Regions from separate parts of the Desulfoconvexum algidum genome, predicted to be linked through region 3. Evidence: predicted binding sites of a transcription regulator. Region 3 holds the regulator's gene; each other region holds the start of a gene.
The links. Region 3 encodes sigma-54, which starts transcription at its own class of promoters, with help from an activator protein. Its sites were predicted from a motif close to TNTGGCACANTTTCTGCTNT; they were not measured.
Positions count from the first base shown of each region.

Region 1: a site for sigma-54 is predicted at 2,773-2,792, ahead of ACZ45G_RS15180 (DUF6515 family protein). Genes of this name have one in related genera too.
Region 2: a site for sigma-54 is predicted at 2,444-2,463, ahead of ACZ45G_RS24760 (DVU0772 family protein). Genes of this name have one in related genera too.

Region 1 covers NZ_AP042394.1:3,301,673-3,306,201, reverse strand. Annotated here, with positions in the region: gene ACZ45G_RS15190 (indolepyruvate oxidoreductase subunit beta) at 1-489, opposite strand, end outside; gene ACZ45G_RS15185 (thiamine pyrophosphate-dependent enzyme) at 511-2,364, opposite strand; gene ACZ45G_RS15180 (DUF6515 family protein) at 2,865-3,473, shown strand; gene ACZ45G_RS15175 (CHASE domain-containing protein) at 3,829-4,529, opposite strand, start outside.
Region 2 covers NZ_AP042394.1:5,473,847-5,478,375, reverse strand. Annotated here, with positions in the region: gene ACZ45G_RS24775 (FAD-dependent oxidoreductase) at 1-1,444, shown strand, start outside; gene ACZ45G_RS24770 (ferredoxin) at 1,482-1,673, shown strand; gene rbr (rubrerythrin) at 1,725-2,300, shown strand; gene ACZ45G_RS24760 (DVU0772 family protein) at 2,537-2,890, shown strand; gene proC (pyrroline-5-carboxylate reductase) at 3,000-3,863, opposite strand; gene ACZ45G_RS24750 (hypothetical protein) at 4,169-4,529, shown strand, end outside.
Region 3 covers NZ_AP042394.1:3,555,103-3,559,631, forward strand. Annotated here, with positions in the region: gene lptC (LPS export ABC transporter periplasmic protein LptC) at 1-516, shown strand, start outside; gene lptA (lipopolysaccharide transport periplasmic protein LptA) at 494-1,171, shown strand; gene lptB (LPS export ABC transporter ATP-binding protein) at 1,172-1,894, shown strand; gene rpoN (RNA polymerase factor sigma-54) at 1,896-3,338, shown strand; gene hpf (ribosome hibernation-promoting factor, HPF/YfiA family) at 3,350-3,895, shown strand; gene ACZ45G_RS16305 (PTS sugar transporter subunit IIA) at 3,904-4,362, shown strand; gene rapZ (RNase adapter RapZ) at 4,363-4,529, shown strand, end outside.

The sequences.
Region 1 (4,529 bases), 250 kb from region 3:
GATGGCCGAAACCGTTGTCCTCAGCTCATCTGCATTCAAAGGTCCCACCCCGAAACTAGAATAAAAGGCAATCATGGCAAGATTGGTCGATCTGGGAGCTCCCATATCCATTGCTGTCTTGCCTGCCTCCATGGCCCTGGGGACAATCTGCATTTTGGAAAGATAGGGGGCCACCCGCTCATCCGGGAAGGCATGGGTCCCGGCATTGGCAAAGAGCATCCCCCCTTTTTTCAGGTAGGGCAGGTGCCGATAGGCTTCCGATTCATCCATGGACAATAAAAAATCAGCCCCGCCAGCCCGGATCAGGCTGGACTTTGCTGTCCCTATTTTTAGGTGGGATACCACGGACCCGCCCCGCTGGGCCATGCCGTGGGTTTCTGCTCCCAATATATCAAACCCCTTGTTCAAAGCGGTCATGGCCAGCACACGGGTCATAAATAATATCCCCTGGCCCCCTAGCCCGCTCAATACAAAATTAGTCGTTTTCATTTATATTTTCTCCTCGGTTGTTCATACTCTTTCGATGGCACCCTGGGGACAGATGGTCAGACAAACCCCGCACTGGACGCAGAGAAGCGGATCAATCATGGTCTTTTTTCTGTCCGCGTCCCGGATCAGGGCAGGGCATTCAAATCGTTGGTGGCAAAATCCGCAGTCATTACATGCATCAGTGACCCTTACCTCAATTTTTTCGGGAATGGCATCCTTGAACCCGATTACACAGGGGTGTCGGGAAATGATCACCGCAATACCGCCTTCAGGGTCGCTGGCATGGGCATGGGCATCCTTTACCGTCTGGATCATGCTCTCTGTGTCATAGGGGTCCACCACCTTTAAATAGTTGACCCCGCATCCTCGCACAATATTTTCAAGGGCGATGGGATTTCCCTGCCTTCCGTCCACCAGATTTGCCTGGGTAATGGAGGGCTGCATCCCGGTCATGGCCGTGATGTGGTTGTCCAGGATGACCAGAACAAACCTTGCATCATTGTAAACCGCATTGATCAAGGCTGTGGTACCGGAATGGAAAAAGGTGGAATCCCCAATGGTGGCCACAATGGGTTTTCTGACCCCATCCTGGATATAGGCATTCCAGAACCCTGACGCCATGGTAATCCCGGCCCCCATGTCCAGGACCGTGTCCACCACTCCCAGGTTGCTGCCCAGGGTGTAGCACCCGATATCCGAGGGGAAAATAGCCTTGGGCACGGCCTTTCGAATGGCATAAAAAGAGGCCCTGTGGGGGCATCCCGGACAAAGGGTGGGTTTTCGAATGGGCAGTCCCAAATCCGCCACCAGATCAAAGGCTTCTTTCCCGCAGTCCCCATGGGACAAAGGGGCCTGGCCGCAGTCAATCAAGGCCTTGTTCAGCAAAGTCTCAATTTTTTCCGGTACCAACTCCCCTTCCATGGGCACATGGCCGGACAATCGTCCCAGGGTTTTGCGTTTGTCCCGGAGCATATACTCAATAACCGTGTCGGTCTCTTCAATGACCAGCACCTTGTCACAGGCATCCATGAATTCATCGGCCAACCGTTCCGGAAAGGGGTAGGGGGCTCCCAGCTTCAACACCGGAATATCCTCTCTGCCCGCTTCTTCAAACAGGTCTCTCACCACAAAGGCTGGAATCCCGCCGGCCACAACCCCGAAGGGATAGTTTCCTTGCTTTAGATTGTGTTGATTAAAGGGGGTCAGGGTATTAAATTTCTCTGCAATTTGCAGATGTTTTTCATTCAACGCTTTGTGCAGGATAAACCGAAATTTCGGAGTAGAAGCCCAGCGGGCTGGGTCCCGCTTGAAATCGGCAGGGGTCAGATTGTTTTCAAGGGCACCATATTTTATATTTTGCCGGGCATGGCAGATCCGGATAGCAGGCCGAACTAGCACCGGCACCTGGAATTCTTCGGACAGATCAAAGGCAAAGCGGATCATCTCCCGAGCTTCTTCAGGACTGGACGGGTCCAGCACCGGCACCTTGCCAAGGCGTGCCATTAATCTGGAGTCCTGTTCCGTCTGGGAGGAATGGGGTCCGGGGTCATCGCAGCTGATAATAACAAGGCCGCCGATGTTCCCGATATAGGCAGCGGACATGAACGAGTCTGCCGCCACATTCAGGCCCACCATCTTCATGCAGCAGGCCGACCGCTTGCCGGAAATGGCAGCAGCAAAGGCATTGTCAAAGGCCACCTTCTCATTTATGGACCATTCAATGGCCGTATTTAAATGGGCAGCCTTTGAAAACCGCACCACCTCGGGTAAAATTTCCGAGCTGGGGGTACCCGGGTATGAGGTCATGACCTGGCATCCGGCCTCGAGCAGCCCCAGAGCAATGGCACCGTTTCCTAGTAAAAATTCTTCTTTCATTCCAAGATCCTCAACAAAAGTAAATTAATGTCACACAGCAGTTCAATCGGGCCTGTTGCAAAAAAAAACGTGTGTACGGTATACGGTATACAATTGTTTTTTACAATCATTATTTTGCCATAAAAAAATTACCATGGCCACGGCCACTGAAAAACTAAATGCCTTGGGTAGTGAGTCTTTTTTATACACAAAAGAGAATCCGGGTGAGTAAAAACTATCCAATCCAGTAATACTCTCCCTCAAAACATGGGCTGGGCAAGGTTTGGGAAAAGATAGACCTCACACGATCTATGTTCCTCCCCTCCGGATTGGGTATTTTATATACACTTTTATCTTTGATCCAGGGTGGAAACGATACAAAAAATATGTTTCCTCGTATTATTAAAGGCCAGATAGGGCTTTGCCGTTTGTGGCATGGCTTTTGCTATATTAATTTGGTATTGTTAATCTGGTATTGTTAACTTGGCAAAAAAGTAACCCCTTTATTAAAGGAAACAGGCATGAAATCAAACAATATGTTTAATAAAATCATCGTCATCACAGTATCTCTGGTGTTTTTAACCCTGTCTGTCACCCCGGTCAATGCCCTGGCAGGTCCCCATAAATCTTCCAGGGACTTTTATAAACAGGCTCCCAGGGGAAGTAAGCGGGTAAGTCATGGCAATAAGCATTATGTGGTTCACCAAGGCCGGTTTTATAAACCCGGCAGGGGCGGTTACGTCCACACCCGTCCGCCAAGAGGTTTTGTGTTGGGGGGCCTGCCTTTGGCAGCAACACTCATTGTGATGGCGGGTATTACCTATTATGTGTTTGACGATATTTATTATCGTAAAATACCCGCAGGCTATCAGGTTGTGGAAACTCCCCAGCCGGTAGTGGTTGTGAATTCAATTCATCCCGGTACCCAGGCCATGGTGGTGGCTAAAGCCCTGAATGTCCGGTCCGGACCGGGTTTCGGTCATCCTGTACAAAACCTGGTCCATTCTGGTGATCTGCTGATAGTCCAGTCAAGTTCTGCGGACTGGCTTTATGTGCAGTTACCCGACAGGAGCTATGGATGGGTCAAAAGCTCTTATGTTTCAATAATGGATACCGGCGCGAAAGGATAAGAAAAGAAATGATTGCAGCCGGACAAAAACAATTCTAAATAAAGGGCTTTGCGGCTGTCCCCCGGTTTGTCCATGATGACCAATGAAAAAATTGTAATAGGTCAGCTTGTTTATCTTGAAATGCAGAAACATAGGGGAGCAGGCAGATGACCGGCAGGCACGTTTTTTATATTATAAAAATTATAGTGAAAGATTGGCTTGTGACAGAGGTTGAGGGTTATATAATTGAATTGCAAATTCAAAACTGAAAAAGTATCATATACCACATATTGGGGTTCCCAAATTTTGCCCGGACTGAGTCTTTAAAATTATGGATAGAAAAGCAATTGAAGCTAAATAATATTAATTCTGCAGATTAATGTTTTTCAAGTTCTTTTTTGACTGTTATAGCTATCTTTTCAACAGAATATGGCTTTCTAATATATTGTCCGGCCCCTAACCTTTGGGCTTCTTTTACCCTCTCGTTCTCTGAAAAGCCACTTGCAATGACCACTTTTTGATCAGGTTTTAAATTTTTAATCTTTTGATAAGTTTCAAGCCCGTCAATACCTGGATCCATTATCATATCCAATAATATAATATCACAAGAGTCATTTTTTAAATATTCAACAGCCTTTTCCCCGCTTGAAACAGATACGACATTGTAGTTCAAACGTTTTAAGATAGTTTTGGCAATCTGTCTTTGTTCCTCTATATCGTCTACAATCAAAATGATTTCTTTATTTCCCAGGTATTCTTCAACAAGGTGTGGTTCTTGTTTCATTTCAATTTGCTGTCTTACAATCGGAAAATACAAATAAAATTTTGTACCTTTGTTTTCGATGCTTTCAACATTAATATAACCGTAATGATCCTGAACGGTTCCCCATACTACCGACATGCCAAGTCCTGTTCCGCTACGGCCCATTATTTTTTTTGTATAAAATGGTTCAAATATCCTTTGCAGGTCCTTAGCATTGATCCCGATTCCCTTGTCTTCAATTGTAACAACAGCAAATTCTCCTTTTTTTATTGATTCATATCCTGGTATAGGTTTGTCAATATGCTGGTTCTCAG
Region 2 (4,529 bases), 1.9 Mb from region 3:
AGGCCTTGTCTCCTCTTATATCGCATCTGCGGTGAAGGCCAAGGTTGCGCTGATCGAAGAACATAAGATGGGGGGCGATTGTCTGAACACAGGCTGTGTCCCCAGTAAGGCCCTGATTGCCAGCAGCAAGATTTTGTCCCAGGCGGCCCGGGCCAGGGACTTTGGACTAGATAATGCCAAGATTTCATTTGATTTTGCAAGGGTGATGGATCGGGTCCACTCCATTGTGAAAAAGGTGGCGCCCCATGACTCTGTGGAAAGGTATACCCGTCTTGGTGTCGCCTGTATCAAGGGCAGGGCGACAATTTTATCTCCCTATGAGGTCCAGGTTACGGGTGTGGATGGGGATCAGGTGCTCACCACTAAAAATATTATTGTGGCCACGGGAGCCCGCCCCATGATTCCTCAATTGAAAGGGATTGAAACGGTTTCCTACCTGACCTCGGACACCATCTGGGATATCCGTACCCTTCCAAAACGCCTGGTGGTTTTGGGCGGAGGTCCCATCGGGTGTGAATTGGCCCAGGCCTTTGTACGGTTGGGATCTAAGGTGACCCTGGTTCACCGGGGCGAACGGATTATGAAAAAAGAAGATCCGGATGCGGCCAAGGTTGTTATGGAAAGATTTCGTGCCGAGGGGATGGATCTGCGTCTTGAGCACGGGGCCAGGGAGATACGGGTCAATGGAGAGGAAAAATACCTTGTTTGCGATATCCCAAACAGGGAACCGGGGAACCAAGATAAGAATCAAGAGCAAAACAGGGAGGTGTTAATCCCCTTTGACCAGATCCTGGTGGCCCTGGGGCGGACGCCCAATGTGAGCGGGTTTGGTCTGGAGGCCCTTGGCGTGACCCTGGGCCCAGGGAGGAACATTGAAACAAATGGTTTTTTACAAACCAATTACCCCAATATTTTTTGCTGCGGGGATGTCCATGGCCGATACCAGTTTACCCACACGGCTGCCCATGAATCCTGGTATGCCGCCGTAAATGCCCTGTTTGGAAGTGTTAAAAAATTTAAAGTAGATTATTCAGTGATCCCCTGGGCCACCTATACCGATCCTGAAGTTGCCCGGGTGGGGATCAACGAGCAGGAGGCAACGGCTGCGGGGATCGATTATGAAATGGTGAACTATGGGATAGAGGACCTTGACCGTGCAATGGCAGAGTCTCAATCCCATGGGTTTGTAAAAGTACTGACCGTCCCGGGTAAGGATAAAATTCTCGGGGTGACCATTGTGGGGCACCATGGCGCAGAAATTATTGCTGAGTTTGTGCTTGCAATGAAACATGGTATTGGGCTAAATAAGATATTGGGAACGATTCATATCTATCCCACCATGGCAGAGGCAAACAAATATGCAGCAGGGCTGTGGAAAAAGCAACATGCCCCGAAACGAGTGTTGGCATGGGCGGAAAAATTCCACCTTTGGATGCGCAACTAAAAAGTTTTTATTAATCACGTAAAGGAGAAAAATTCAGATGAAAGTAACCATTAGCAAACAGTGCATGGGTGATAGAAATTGTAACGATCTTTGTCCCGAAGTGTTCAAATATGACGAAGATAAGCTTGTTTCCACCATTCAGATTGATCCCATTCCAGAACACCTGAAGGCGCTTGTCCGTCAGGCAGCTGCTGAATGCGGCGCAGATGCCATTACCATCGAAGAGTAGATTTTTAGAATAAATAAAACGAGTAAATAAGAAGCATAAAAGAGGTCACCCATGGGTAAATTCAGAGATAGTCAGACAGCCATAAACCTTCATACCTCATTTGCAGCAGAGGCCCAGGCCAGAACACGGTATGATTTTTTTGCCAACAAGGCCAGGGAAGAAGGGTTTATCCAGATTGCAAAAATATTTAATGAAACCGCGGACCAGGAATTTGAACATGCCCTGCGGTTTTTTAAGTTTTTTAACGGGGGAGAACTGCCCATTAACTGGTCTTTTCCCACGGGGGTCATAGAAGACACCCATGCTAATCTGTTGTCGGCAGCAGCACTTGAGCACTATGTCAGTTTTGACATGTATACCAAGTTTGCAAAAACAGCCCAGGATGAAGGATATCAACGGGCAGTGGATACCTTTCATGCCATTATTGTATCTGAACAGCACCATGAAAAATTATATTTGCATCTGGCGGAGAATATTGCATCGGACAGATGTTTTTGCCGGGAAGAGGAAACAACCTGGCGTTGTCTGAGTTGCGGATATATTCACACGGGAAAGGATGCGCCGGATAAATGTCCGGCCTGTGTGAAGCCCACGGGTTATTTTGAGTTATTGTGTGAAAATTATTAATCGAATAGACACCCCCATCGAGACACAAGTGTTTCTTTGGGGGTGTATCAATCCTGTCTCATCTGCTTAACTTCCTCCTTTGTCCTGTTAGAATATCTAAGCTTAAGATCTTGATATTAAAACATAAAATTTAATTATTTGGTTTCGGCACAAAAATTGCTGTATAATATGTACACTATGCCTATTATTAGATGAAGGCGTTAATTGTTCAACAAAACCAAAAAAATGGAGGAAGTATGAATCTTCATGAAATAAAAAAAGATTGGAATCTTTTATATTCCGTTGACTGGGATATGACACCGGAGGAAGCCATTGCACTTCACCTGGAATGGGGCCCCCTTAGATCCCAGAAGTATTATAATTCCCGGGACAATGACAATGAGACGGTCTATTTTGTGATCAATACCTGGAAACGGCCCCCTATTCTTACCCTGGTCCGGAGACGCGGGTTTGACTCCGAGGAGTTGGGCAATTTCAAACTTCCCAAAAACCTTGAAGTAGAATTTCTCCAGGGAATCGGTAAATACAAAGGCGTCTATGCCGTAGAAGGAAATGTTCGAGATTGGCTTAAAAAGGAACTTGAAGTTTAAGTTCGAAAAGATCGTAAATATAACAGCCTATTTTTAATTTCTTGCCAGGCACCGGGGTCAGAATTCGTAACCAGAATTTTGACCCCGGTGCTGTTTTGATTAAAAAATTTTAGTCCTGGCCGTTGTTTTTATTGTTCTCGATAAAATCCTTGACCATCAGGTCACCCAGTTCCTTTGACCGTTTGGCAGCAGATTCCACGGCATTCATCAGGGTGGTTCTCAACCCTCCTTGTTCCAAGGTGTGAATGCCGGCGATGGCGGTTCCGCCGGGGGAGGCCACCCGGTCTTTAAGTTGTCCCGGGTGTTCCTTTGACTCCAGAAGCAGCTTGGCCGATCCCAGAACGGTCTGGGTGGATAAAAACAGGGAATCTTTTCTGGAAAGTCCCATTTTTACCCCGGCATCTGCCAGGGCATCCACAATGATGAAAATATAGGCTGGCCCACTGCCGCTCAATCCTGTGAAGGCATCCATGAGCACATTTTCCTGGATAAAAACCGTCTCCCCGACCGAATCAAAGATAGCCCGGGCCAGTTCCACGTCTCCTTTGTGGACAAATTCTCCCGCAGCAATGGCGGTGGCACTTTCTTTGACAAAGGCGCAGATATTGGGCATGGTTCGGATCAGGCGAAGTTCCTTGCCGAGGCCTGCGGCAATAGCCGCCAGGGGGACGCCTGCTGCAATGGAAATGATCAATTTGGATTTGTCCAGGCCAGGGGCTGTTTGTTTGAGAACAGATCCGATGATCTGGGGTTTGGTGGCATAGATGATAATGTCTGAGCGTTTAACCACTTCCATGTTGTCGGTGGTGGTCAATATTTTGTATTTTTGCCGGACCTCTTCCAGCAGATCGGTTGAGACATCAGAGCAGATAATGTTTTCAGATTTTGTTGCTTTGGAAAGAACCAAGCCGCTAACCAATGCTTCCCCCATATTTCCGCATCCGATGAATCCTATTTTTTTGTCCTGTAGCATTCTTTATGAACTCCTCAAAAGATATATTAAAATTAAGCCTTTATATTAAACCCTAATATTACGGCTTTGGATAAAATCATGTCAAGAGAAATTAATCTCCCTCACAATTTTCGGTAAGCCGTACCGGTGACATCCTACCTCGACTGCATTAAGAACCTGTACGCAATTGCAATCAATGATACGTCCGCAATCCCCTCCGACCTCTGGACAAACTCCGGTCCGATTTTTAAAGTCCAATTATTCCTTGTTTCGGAAACAATTTCTTTTTTTCTGGGAACAGTTGGGGTTGGGTATAAGGAAGAGACATGAAAATAGCCATTACCATTGAATTAGAAAAAGAATCAGCCGAATTGTTCCAGACACCCTTTAAGAAGCTTTCAGATCAAATTAATGACTTGATGGGTATGTTTGGTAAAAAAGTTGAGGTTAATACCGAGTCTGACCTTGAACCCAACATAAATGTTAACCCAGAGTCAGGAGTTAAAACTAATACTTCAAAGCACCCGAAACCCAAAAAACGCACCAAGCCCAAGCCACAGAAATCAGTGAAAAGTACTATTCTAAAGACTATAAAAAAGAACAAAGACGGTATTAACACCAAAGATTTACAGCAACTCACTGGCTTTACTGGCAAGCAGATCTCAAATAATATGTTTCATTTGAAGA
Region 3 (4,529 bases):
ATAGGAGTTGGAATTTATTTTTATATTAGCGCAACTTTGAACACCCCCCTTACCATACGAGATATCGACATGGACTCCGGGGCGGCTCTAAAACTAAATTTGCTGGAACAGGTTTCCAAAAAAAATGGTATCACCGAGTGGAAATTAAAGGCCTCTTCTGCCACTTTGTTAAAGGAAGAAAACCGAGCGATTCTAAAAGATGTCGATGTTATTTTCTATACCCGGGAAAATACAAAAATATACCTGACATCAGACGAGGGTATCCTCAATACCCAAACCCATGATATGAGTTTTTTGAAAAATGTTATTGTCCGCCATGAAACTTATACCCTCAGAACTGATCAGTTGCATTATGATAAGAAACCACATATAATACGTTCCGATGTGCACGTCACCCTTGAGGACAGGGAATCGATAATTGAGGCGGATTCCATGGTGACCCAATTGAATCAAAACAAAACCATTTTAAAAGGACATGTCAAAGGAAAATTCAGTGAAAAGTTTAACATCCCCTAACCCTGCTCTTGCCTTTTTTGTCCTGCTGGTTTGTGCTCTGTTTTTTTCCAGTGCGCCAATCGGTTTTGCCCAGACGAACACCAAGACCGCTAGCCCCTCCATTAAAAAGAAAATAACAGCCGATAAGAAAATAGCACCAGATAAAAAAACAACACCTGACAAAAAAGTAAACAAAGATAAGATAGCGGCGGACAAACCGCTCCATGTAACCTCGGATAAAATGATTGCCCACAAGGATACCTCCATGGTGGAATTTATTGGCAATGTCAAGGCCACCCGGGACGACGCCGTTATTTTTGCCGATTCCATAAAAATATTTATTCATACCGCTGAGACAAAAAAAGAAGGGCAGACGGATTTAAAACAAATCATTGCCACGGGAAATGTGGAATATACCGCAGGGGAAAGAAAGGCTTTTGCAGATAAAGCAGTATATACCACCCAGGACGAAATCCTTATTTTGACCGGAAAAACTGCCCGGTTGATTACCGGGACGAGCCATGTTACCGGAAAAAAAATTACCCTCTTTAGAAACGAAGACAGGGCCATTGTCGAAAGTGACGGGAAAACCCGGGTCCAGGCTGTTTTTAATCCAGAAGACCAGAAACCAACAGGCCAGAAACCAACAGGCCAGAAAAAGGGCACACCGCAATAAATGGCAGAACTGGTACTTGAAAATTTAGTAAAAATCTACAACGGCAAAACCGTGGTGAATAAAATCAACCTCACCGTGAGCCAGGGAACGGTTACAGGGCTACTGGGTCCCAATGGTGCCGGAAAAACCACTACGTTTTACATGGCCGTGGGAATGATACGCCCGAACAAGGGCATCGTCTATCTGGACCAGGAGGATATCACGGCACATCCCATGTATATTCGGGCCAGAAAAGGAATTGGATACCTGCCCCAGGAAGCGTCTATTTTCAAGAAATTAACAGTGACAGAAAATATAACTGCCATACTCGAGGTGTTGCCCAAAAATGGGATCGATATTCGAGGAAAAGCCGCCGGCCTCATGGCGGAATTGGGGATTGACGGGCTCGCCCATCAAAAAGCAGCCTCTTTGTCCGGGGGAGAAAGGCGGCGCTTAGAAATCGCCAGGGTTCTGGCCACAGATCCCAAGTTCATTCTTCTGGATGAACCCTTTGCCGGAATCGACCCTTTGGCTGTGATTGATATTCAACAAATCATTTCCCAGTTGACCCACAAGGGAATTGGTGTTTTAATTTCCGATCACAATGTCAGGGAAACCCTGGGCGTCTGTGACCATGCATATATTATGAGTCAGGGGAAAGTGATTGAATCAGGACCGCCTGAACGAATCATTTCAAGTGAAATAGCCAAAAAAATCTATCTGGGAGATAATTTTAAACTTTAATATGGAACTTGGACTACAACAAAACCTCTCGTTGACCCAGCAGCTGGTGATGACCCCCCAGCTCCAGCAGGCCATAAAACTACTTCAATTGTCAAGGCTGGAACTGGCGGATACCATTGCCCAGGAAATGGAACAGAACCCGGCCCTTGAAGAAGAACTTAATGAAGACAGATCCGACAAAGATATCACTGCCCAGGAAAGTGAAACAATTGCGCCGGAAAAAGAATCTCCTGTCAAGGAAGTTACCATAGAAGAAAAGGTCCCGTCTGATATGGACTGGGATAATTACATTGATGAGTATAATTCCACTGGTCGAGTATACACAGAATCTGAAAATACCGAAGCCCCTAATTTTGAAGCCTTTACCCCGGACAGAAAAACCCTTGAGGATCATCTCAAATGGCAGTTGATGCTCTCAGAACTTGATGATGCTGAAGAACGTCTGGGCCATGTTATCATTGGAAACCTGAACAGGGACGGGTATCTTTGCTCCAGCGTCGAAGAAATAGCAATCGGTTCGCAAGTTGAAATAGAAACCGTTGAAAAGGTTCTAGGGGTACTCCAATCCTTTGATCCCCCGGGAATATGTGCAAGGAATCTATGTGAGACCCTGTTGATCCAGGTTAAAATGCTTGGGATTGAAAATCATATCATTACCGAAATCATCACCCATCACCTGAAAAATCTTGAAAACCGAAACTCTAAAAAAATAGCAAAGGCCCTTCGGATTTCCGTTGATGATGTTCGTGCCGCCGTCAAAATCATCCAATACCTGGAGCCCAAACCCGGACGAGAATTCACCACGGATGAACCCACCTATATCATACCCGATATCTATGTCTACAAAGAGGAGGATGGGTTTAAAATAGTGATGAATGACGACGGGCTGCCCAAACTGAGGATTAGTCGGTTCTATCGAAGCGCCATTGCAGACGGCAGGAAAATTTCCAAGGAAACCAAGACCTATCTGAACGAAAAAATGCAATCGGCCTCCTGGCTGATCAAAAGCATACACCAGCGCCAGAAAACCATCTACCTTGTCATGGAAAGCATCATTAAATTTCAGCGCGAGTTTTTTGAAAAAGGGATTGCCTACCTGCGACCCCTTATTTTAAAAGATATTGCAGAAGATATTGAAATGCATGAATCCACCATAAGCCGGGTAACCACCAACAAGTATGCCTATACCCCCCAGGGACTCTTTGAGTTAAAATATTTCTTTAACAGCTCAATTGGAAGGACAGGCGGGCTGTCCATGGCCTCTGCCAGCGTTAAAGATAAAATCCGACTGCTCATTGAAAATGAAGATCCCAATGCACCCCTCAGTGATGACAGGATTGCCGCCATTCTTCAACGCTCAGACATTGAAATTGCCAGAAGAACCGTTGCAAAATACAGGAAGGTGCTTAATATTCTGCCATCCAATAAACGAAAACAACTTTAAGGAGATTTTTTATGCAAACAAGCGTGACGTTTAAAAAAATGGACTCCTCTGATTCCCTGAAAGCCTATGCCCAGAAAAAACTAGATAAATTTGATAGAATGCTGGACAACCCAGGTGAAGTTCATTTGGTATTATCCGTCCAAAAAATCAGACATATTGCAGAACTGACCCTCACCTGTGATCGAATCAATATCCATGCCACAGAAGAATCCGAAAACATGTATTCAACGATTGACACCCTCATGGACAAGGTAAGAGGACAGATTAAAAAGCACAAAGAAAAAATAAAACGCCATATGTCGGGAAACAAACAAAGCCTTAAAAATGATACCCTTGAATTTAACGCAACCCAAACGCCTATTAAGCCAGATCAAATGACAGAGGAGATCATCATTGAACCCATTGACAACAAGCCAATGGATGTGGACGATGCCGTGAGTGAACTTAATTCCTCAAACCAATCTTTTTTTGTTTTCAATAATGCCAGGACCGAACAATTGAATGTTCTGTACAAACATCAAAATGGAAAACTGGGTCTCATTCAACCCAGGGGATAAATAATTAAATGAAAATCAGTGAGATTCTTAACAAAGATTCCATTATTGCCGATCTTGCATCAACCAACAAAAACGGGGTTATCAAAGAACTGGCCCGGTCCGTATCAAAGGCCACCGATGCTTCCCCCGACGACATTGCTGCCGTGTTGATGGAACGGGAAATGCTTGGCAGTACAGGGATTGGCGGCGGCATTGCCATACCCCACGGAAAACTCAATTCTGTAAAATCTGTCACAATCGGGTTTGGCCTGAGCCGGCAAGGCGTTGAATACGATGCCCTTGACAATCGACTGGTCCATATATTTTTTTTGCTGCTCACACCGGAAAACAGCACCGGCGGTCACTTAAAAGTGCTGGCCCAGATATCCAAGCTCCTGAAAAAGACCCAATTCAAAGAAGGACTGCAGGCTGCCACCTCTGTGGATGAGATCCATGACATTATCATGGAGGAAAATGAAGAGTTTTAAATGGAACACCAACGCGTCTATATCATAACCGGCCTTTCCGGGTCCGGAAAAAGTACGGCGATTCAAGCATTTGAAGATGCCTCCTTTTACTGCGTTGACAACATGCCCATGGAATTGATCCCCAAATTCCTTGAGCTTCCCTTTAAGGAAACACCCAAGGTAAAAGG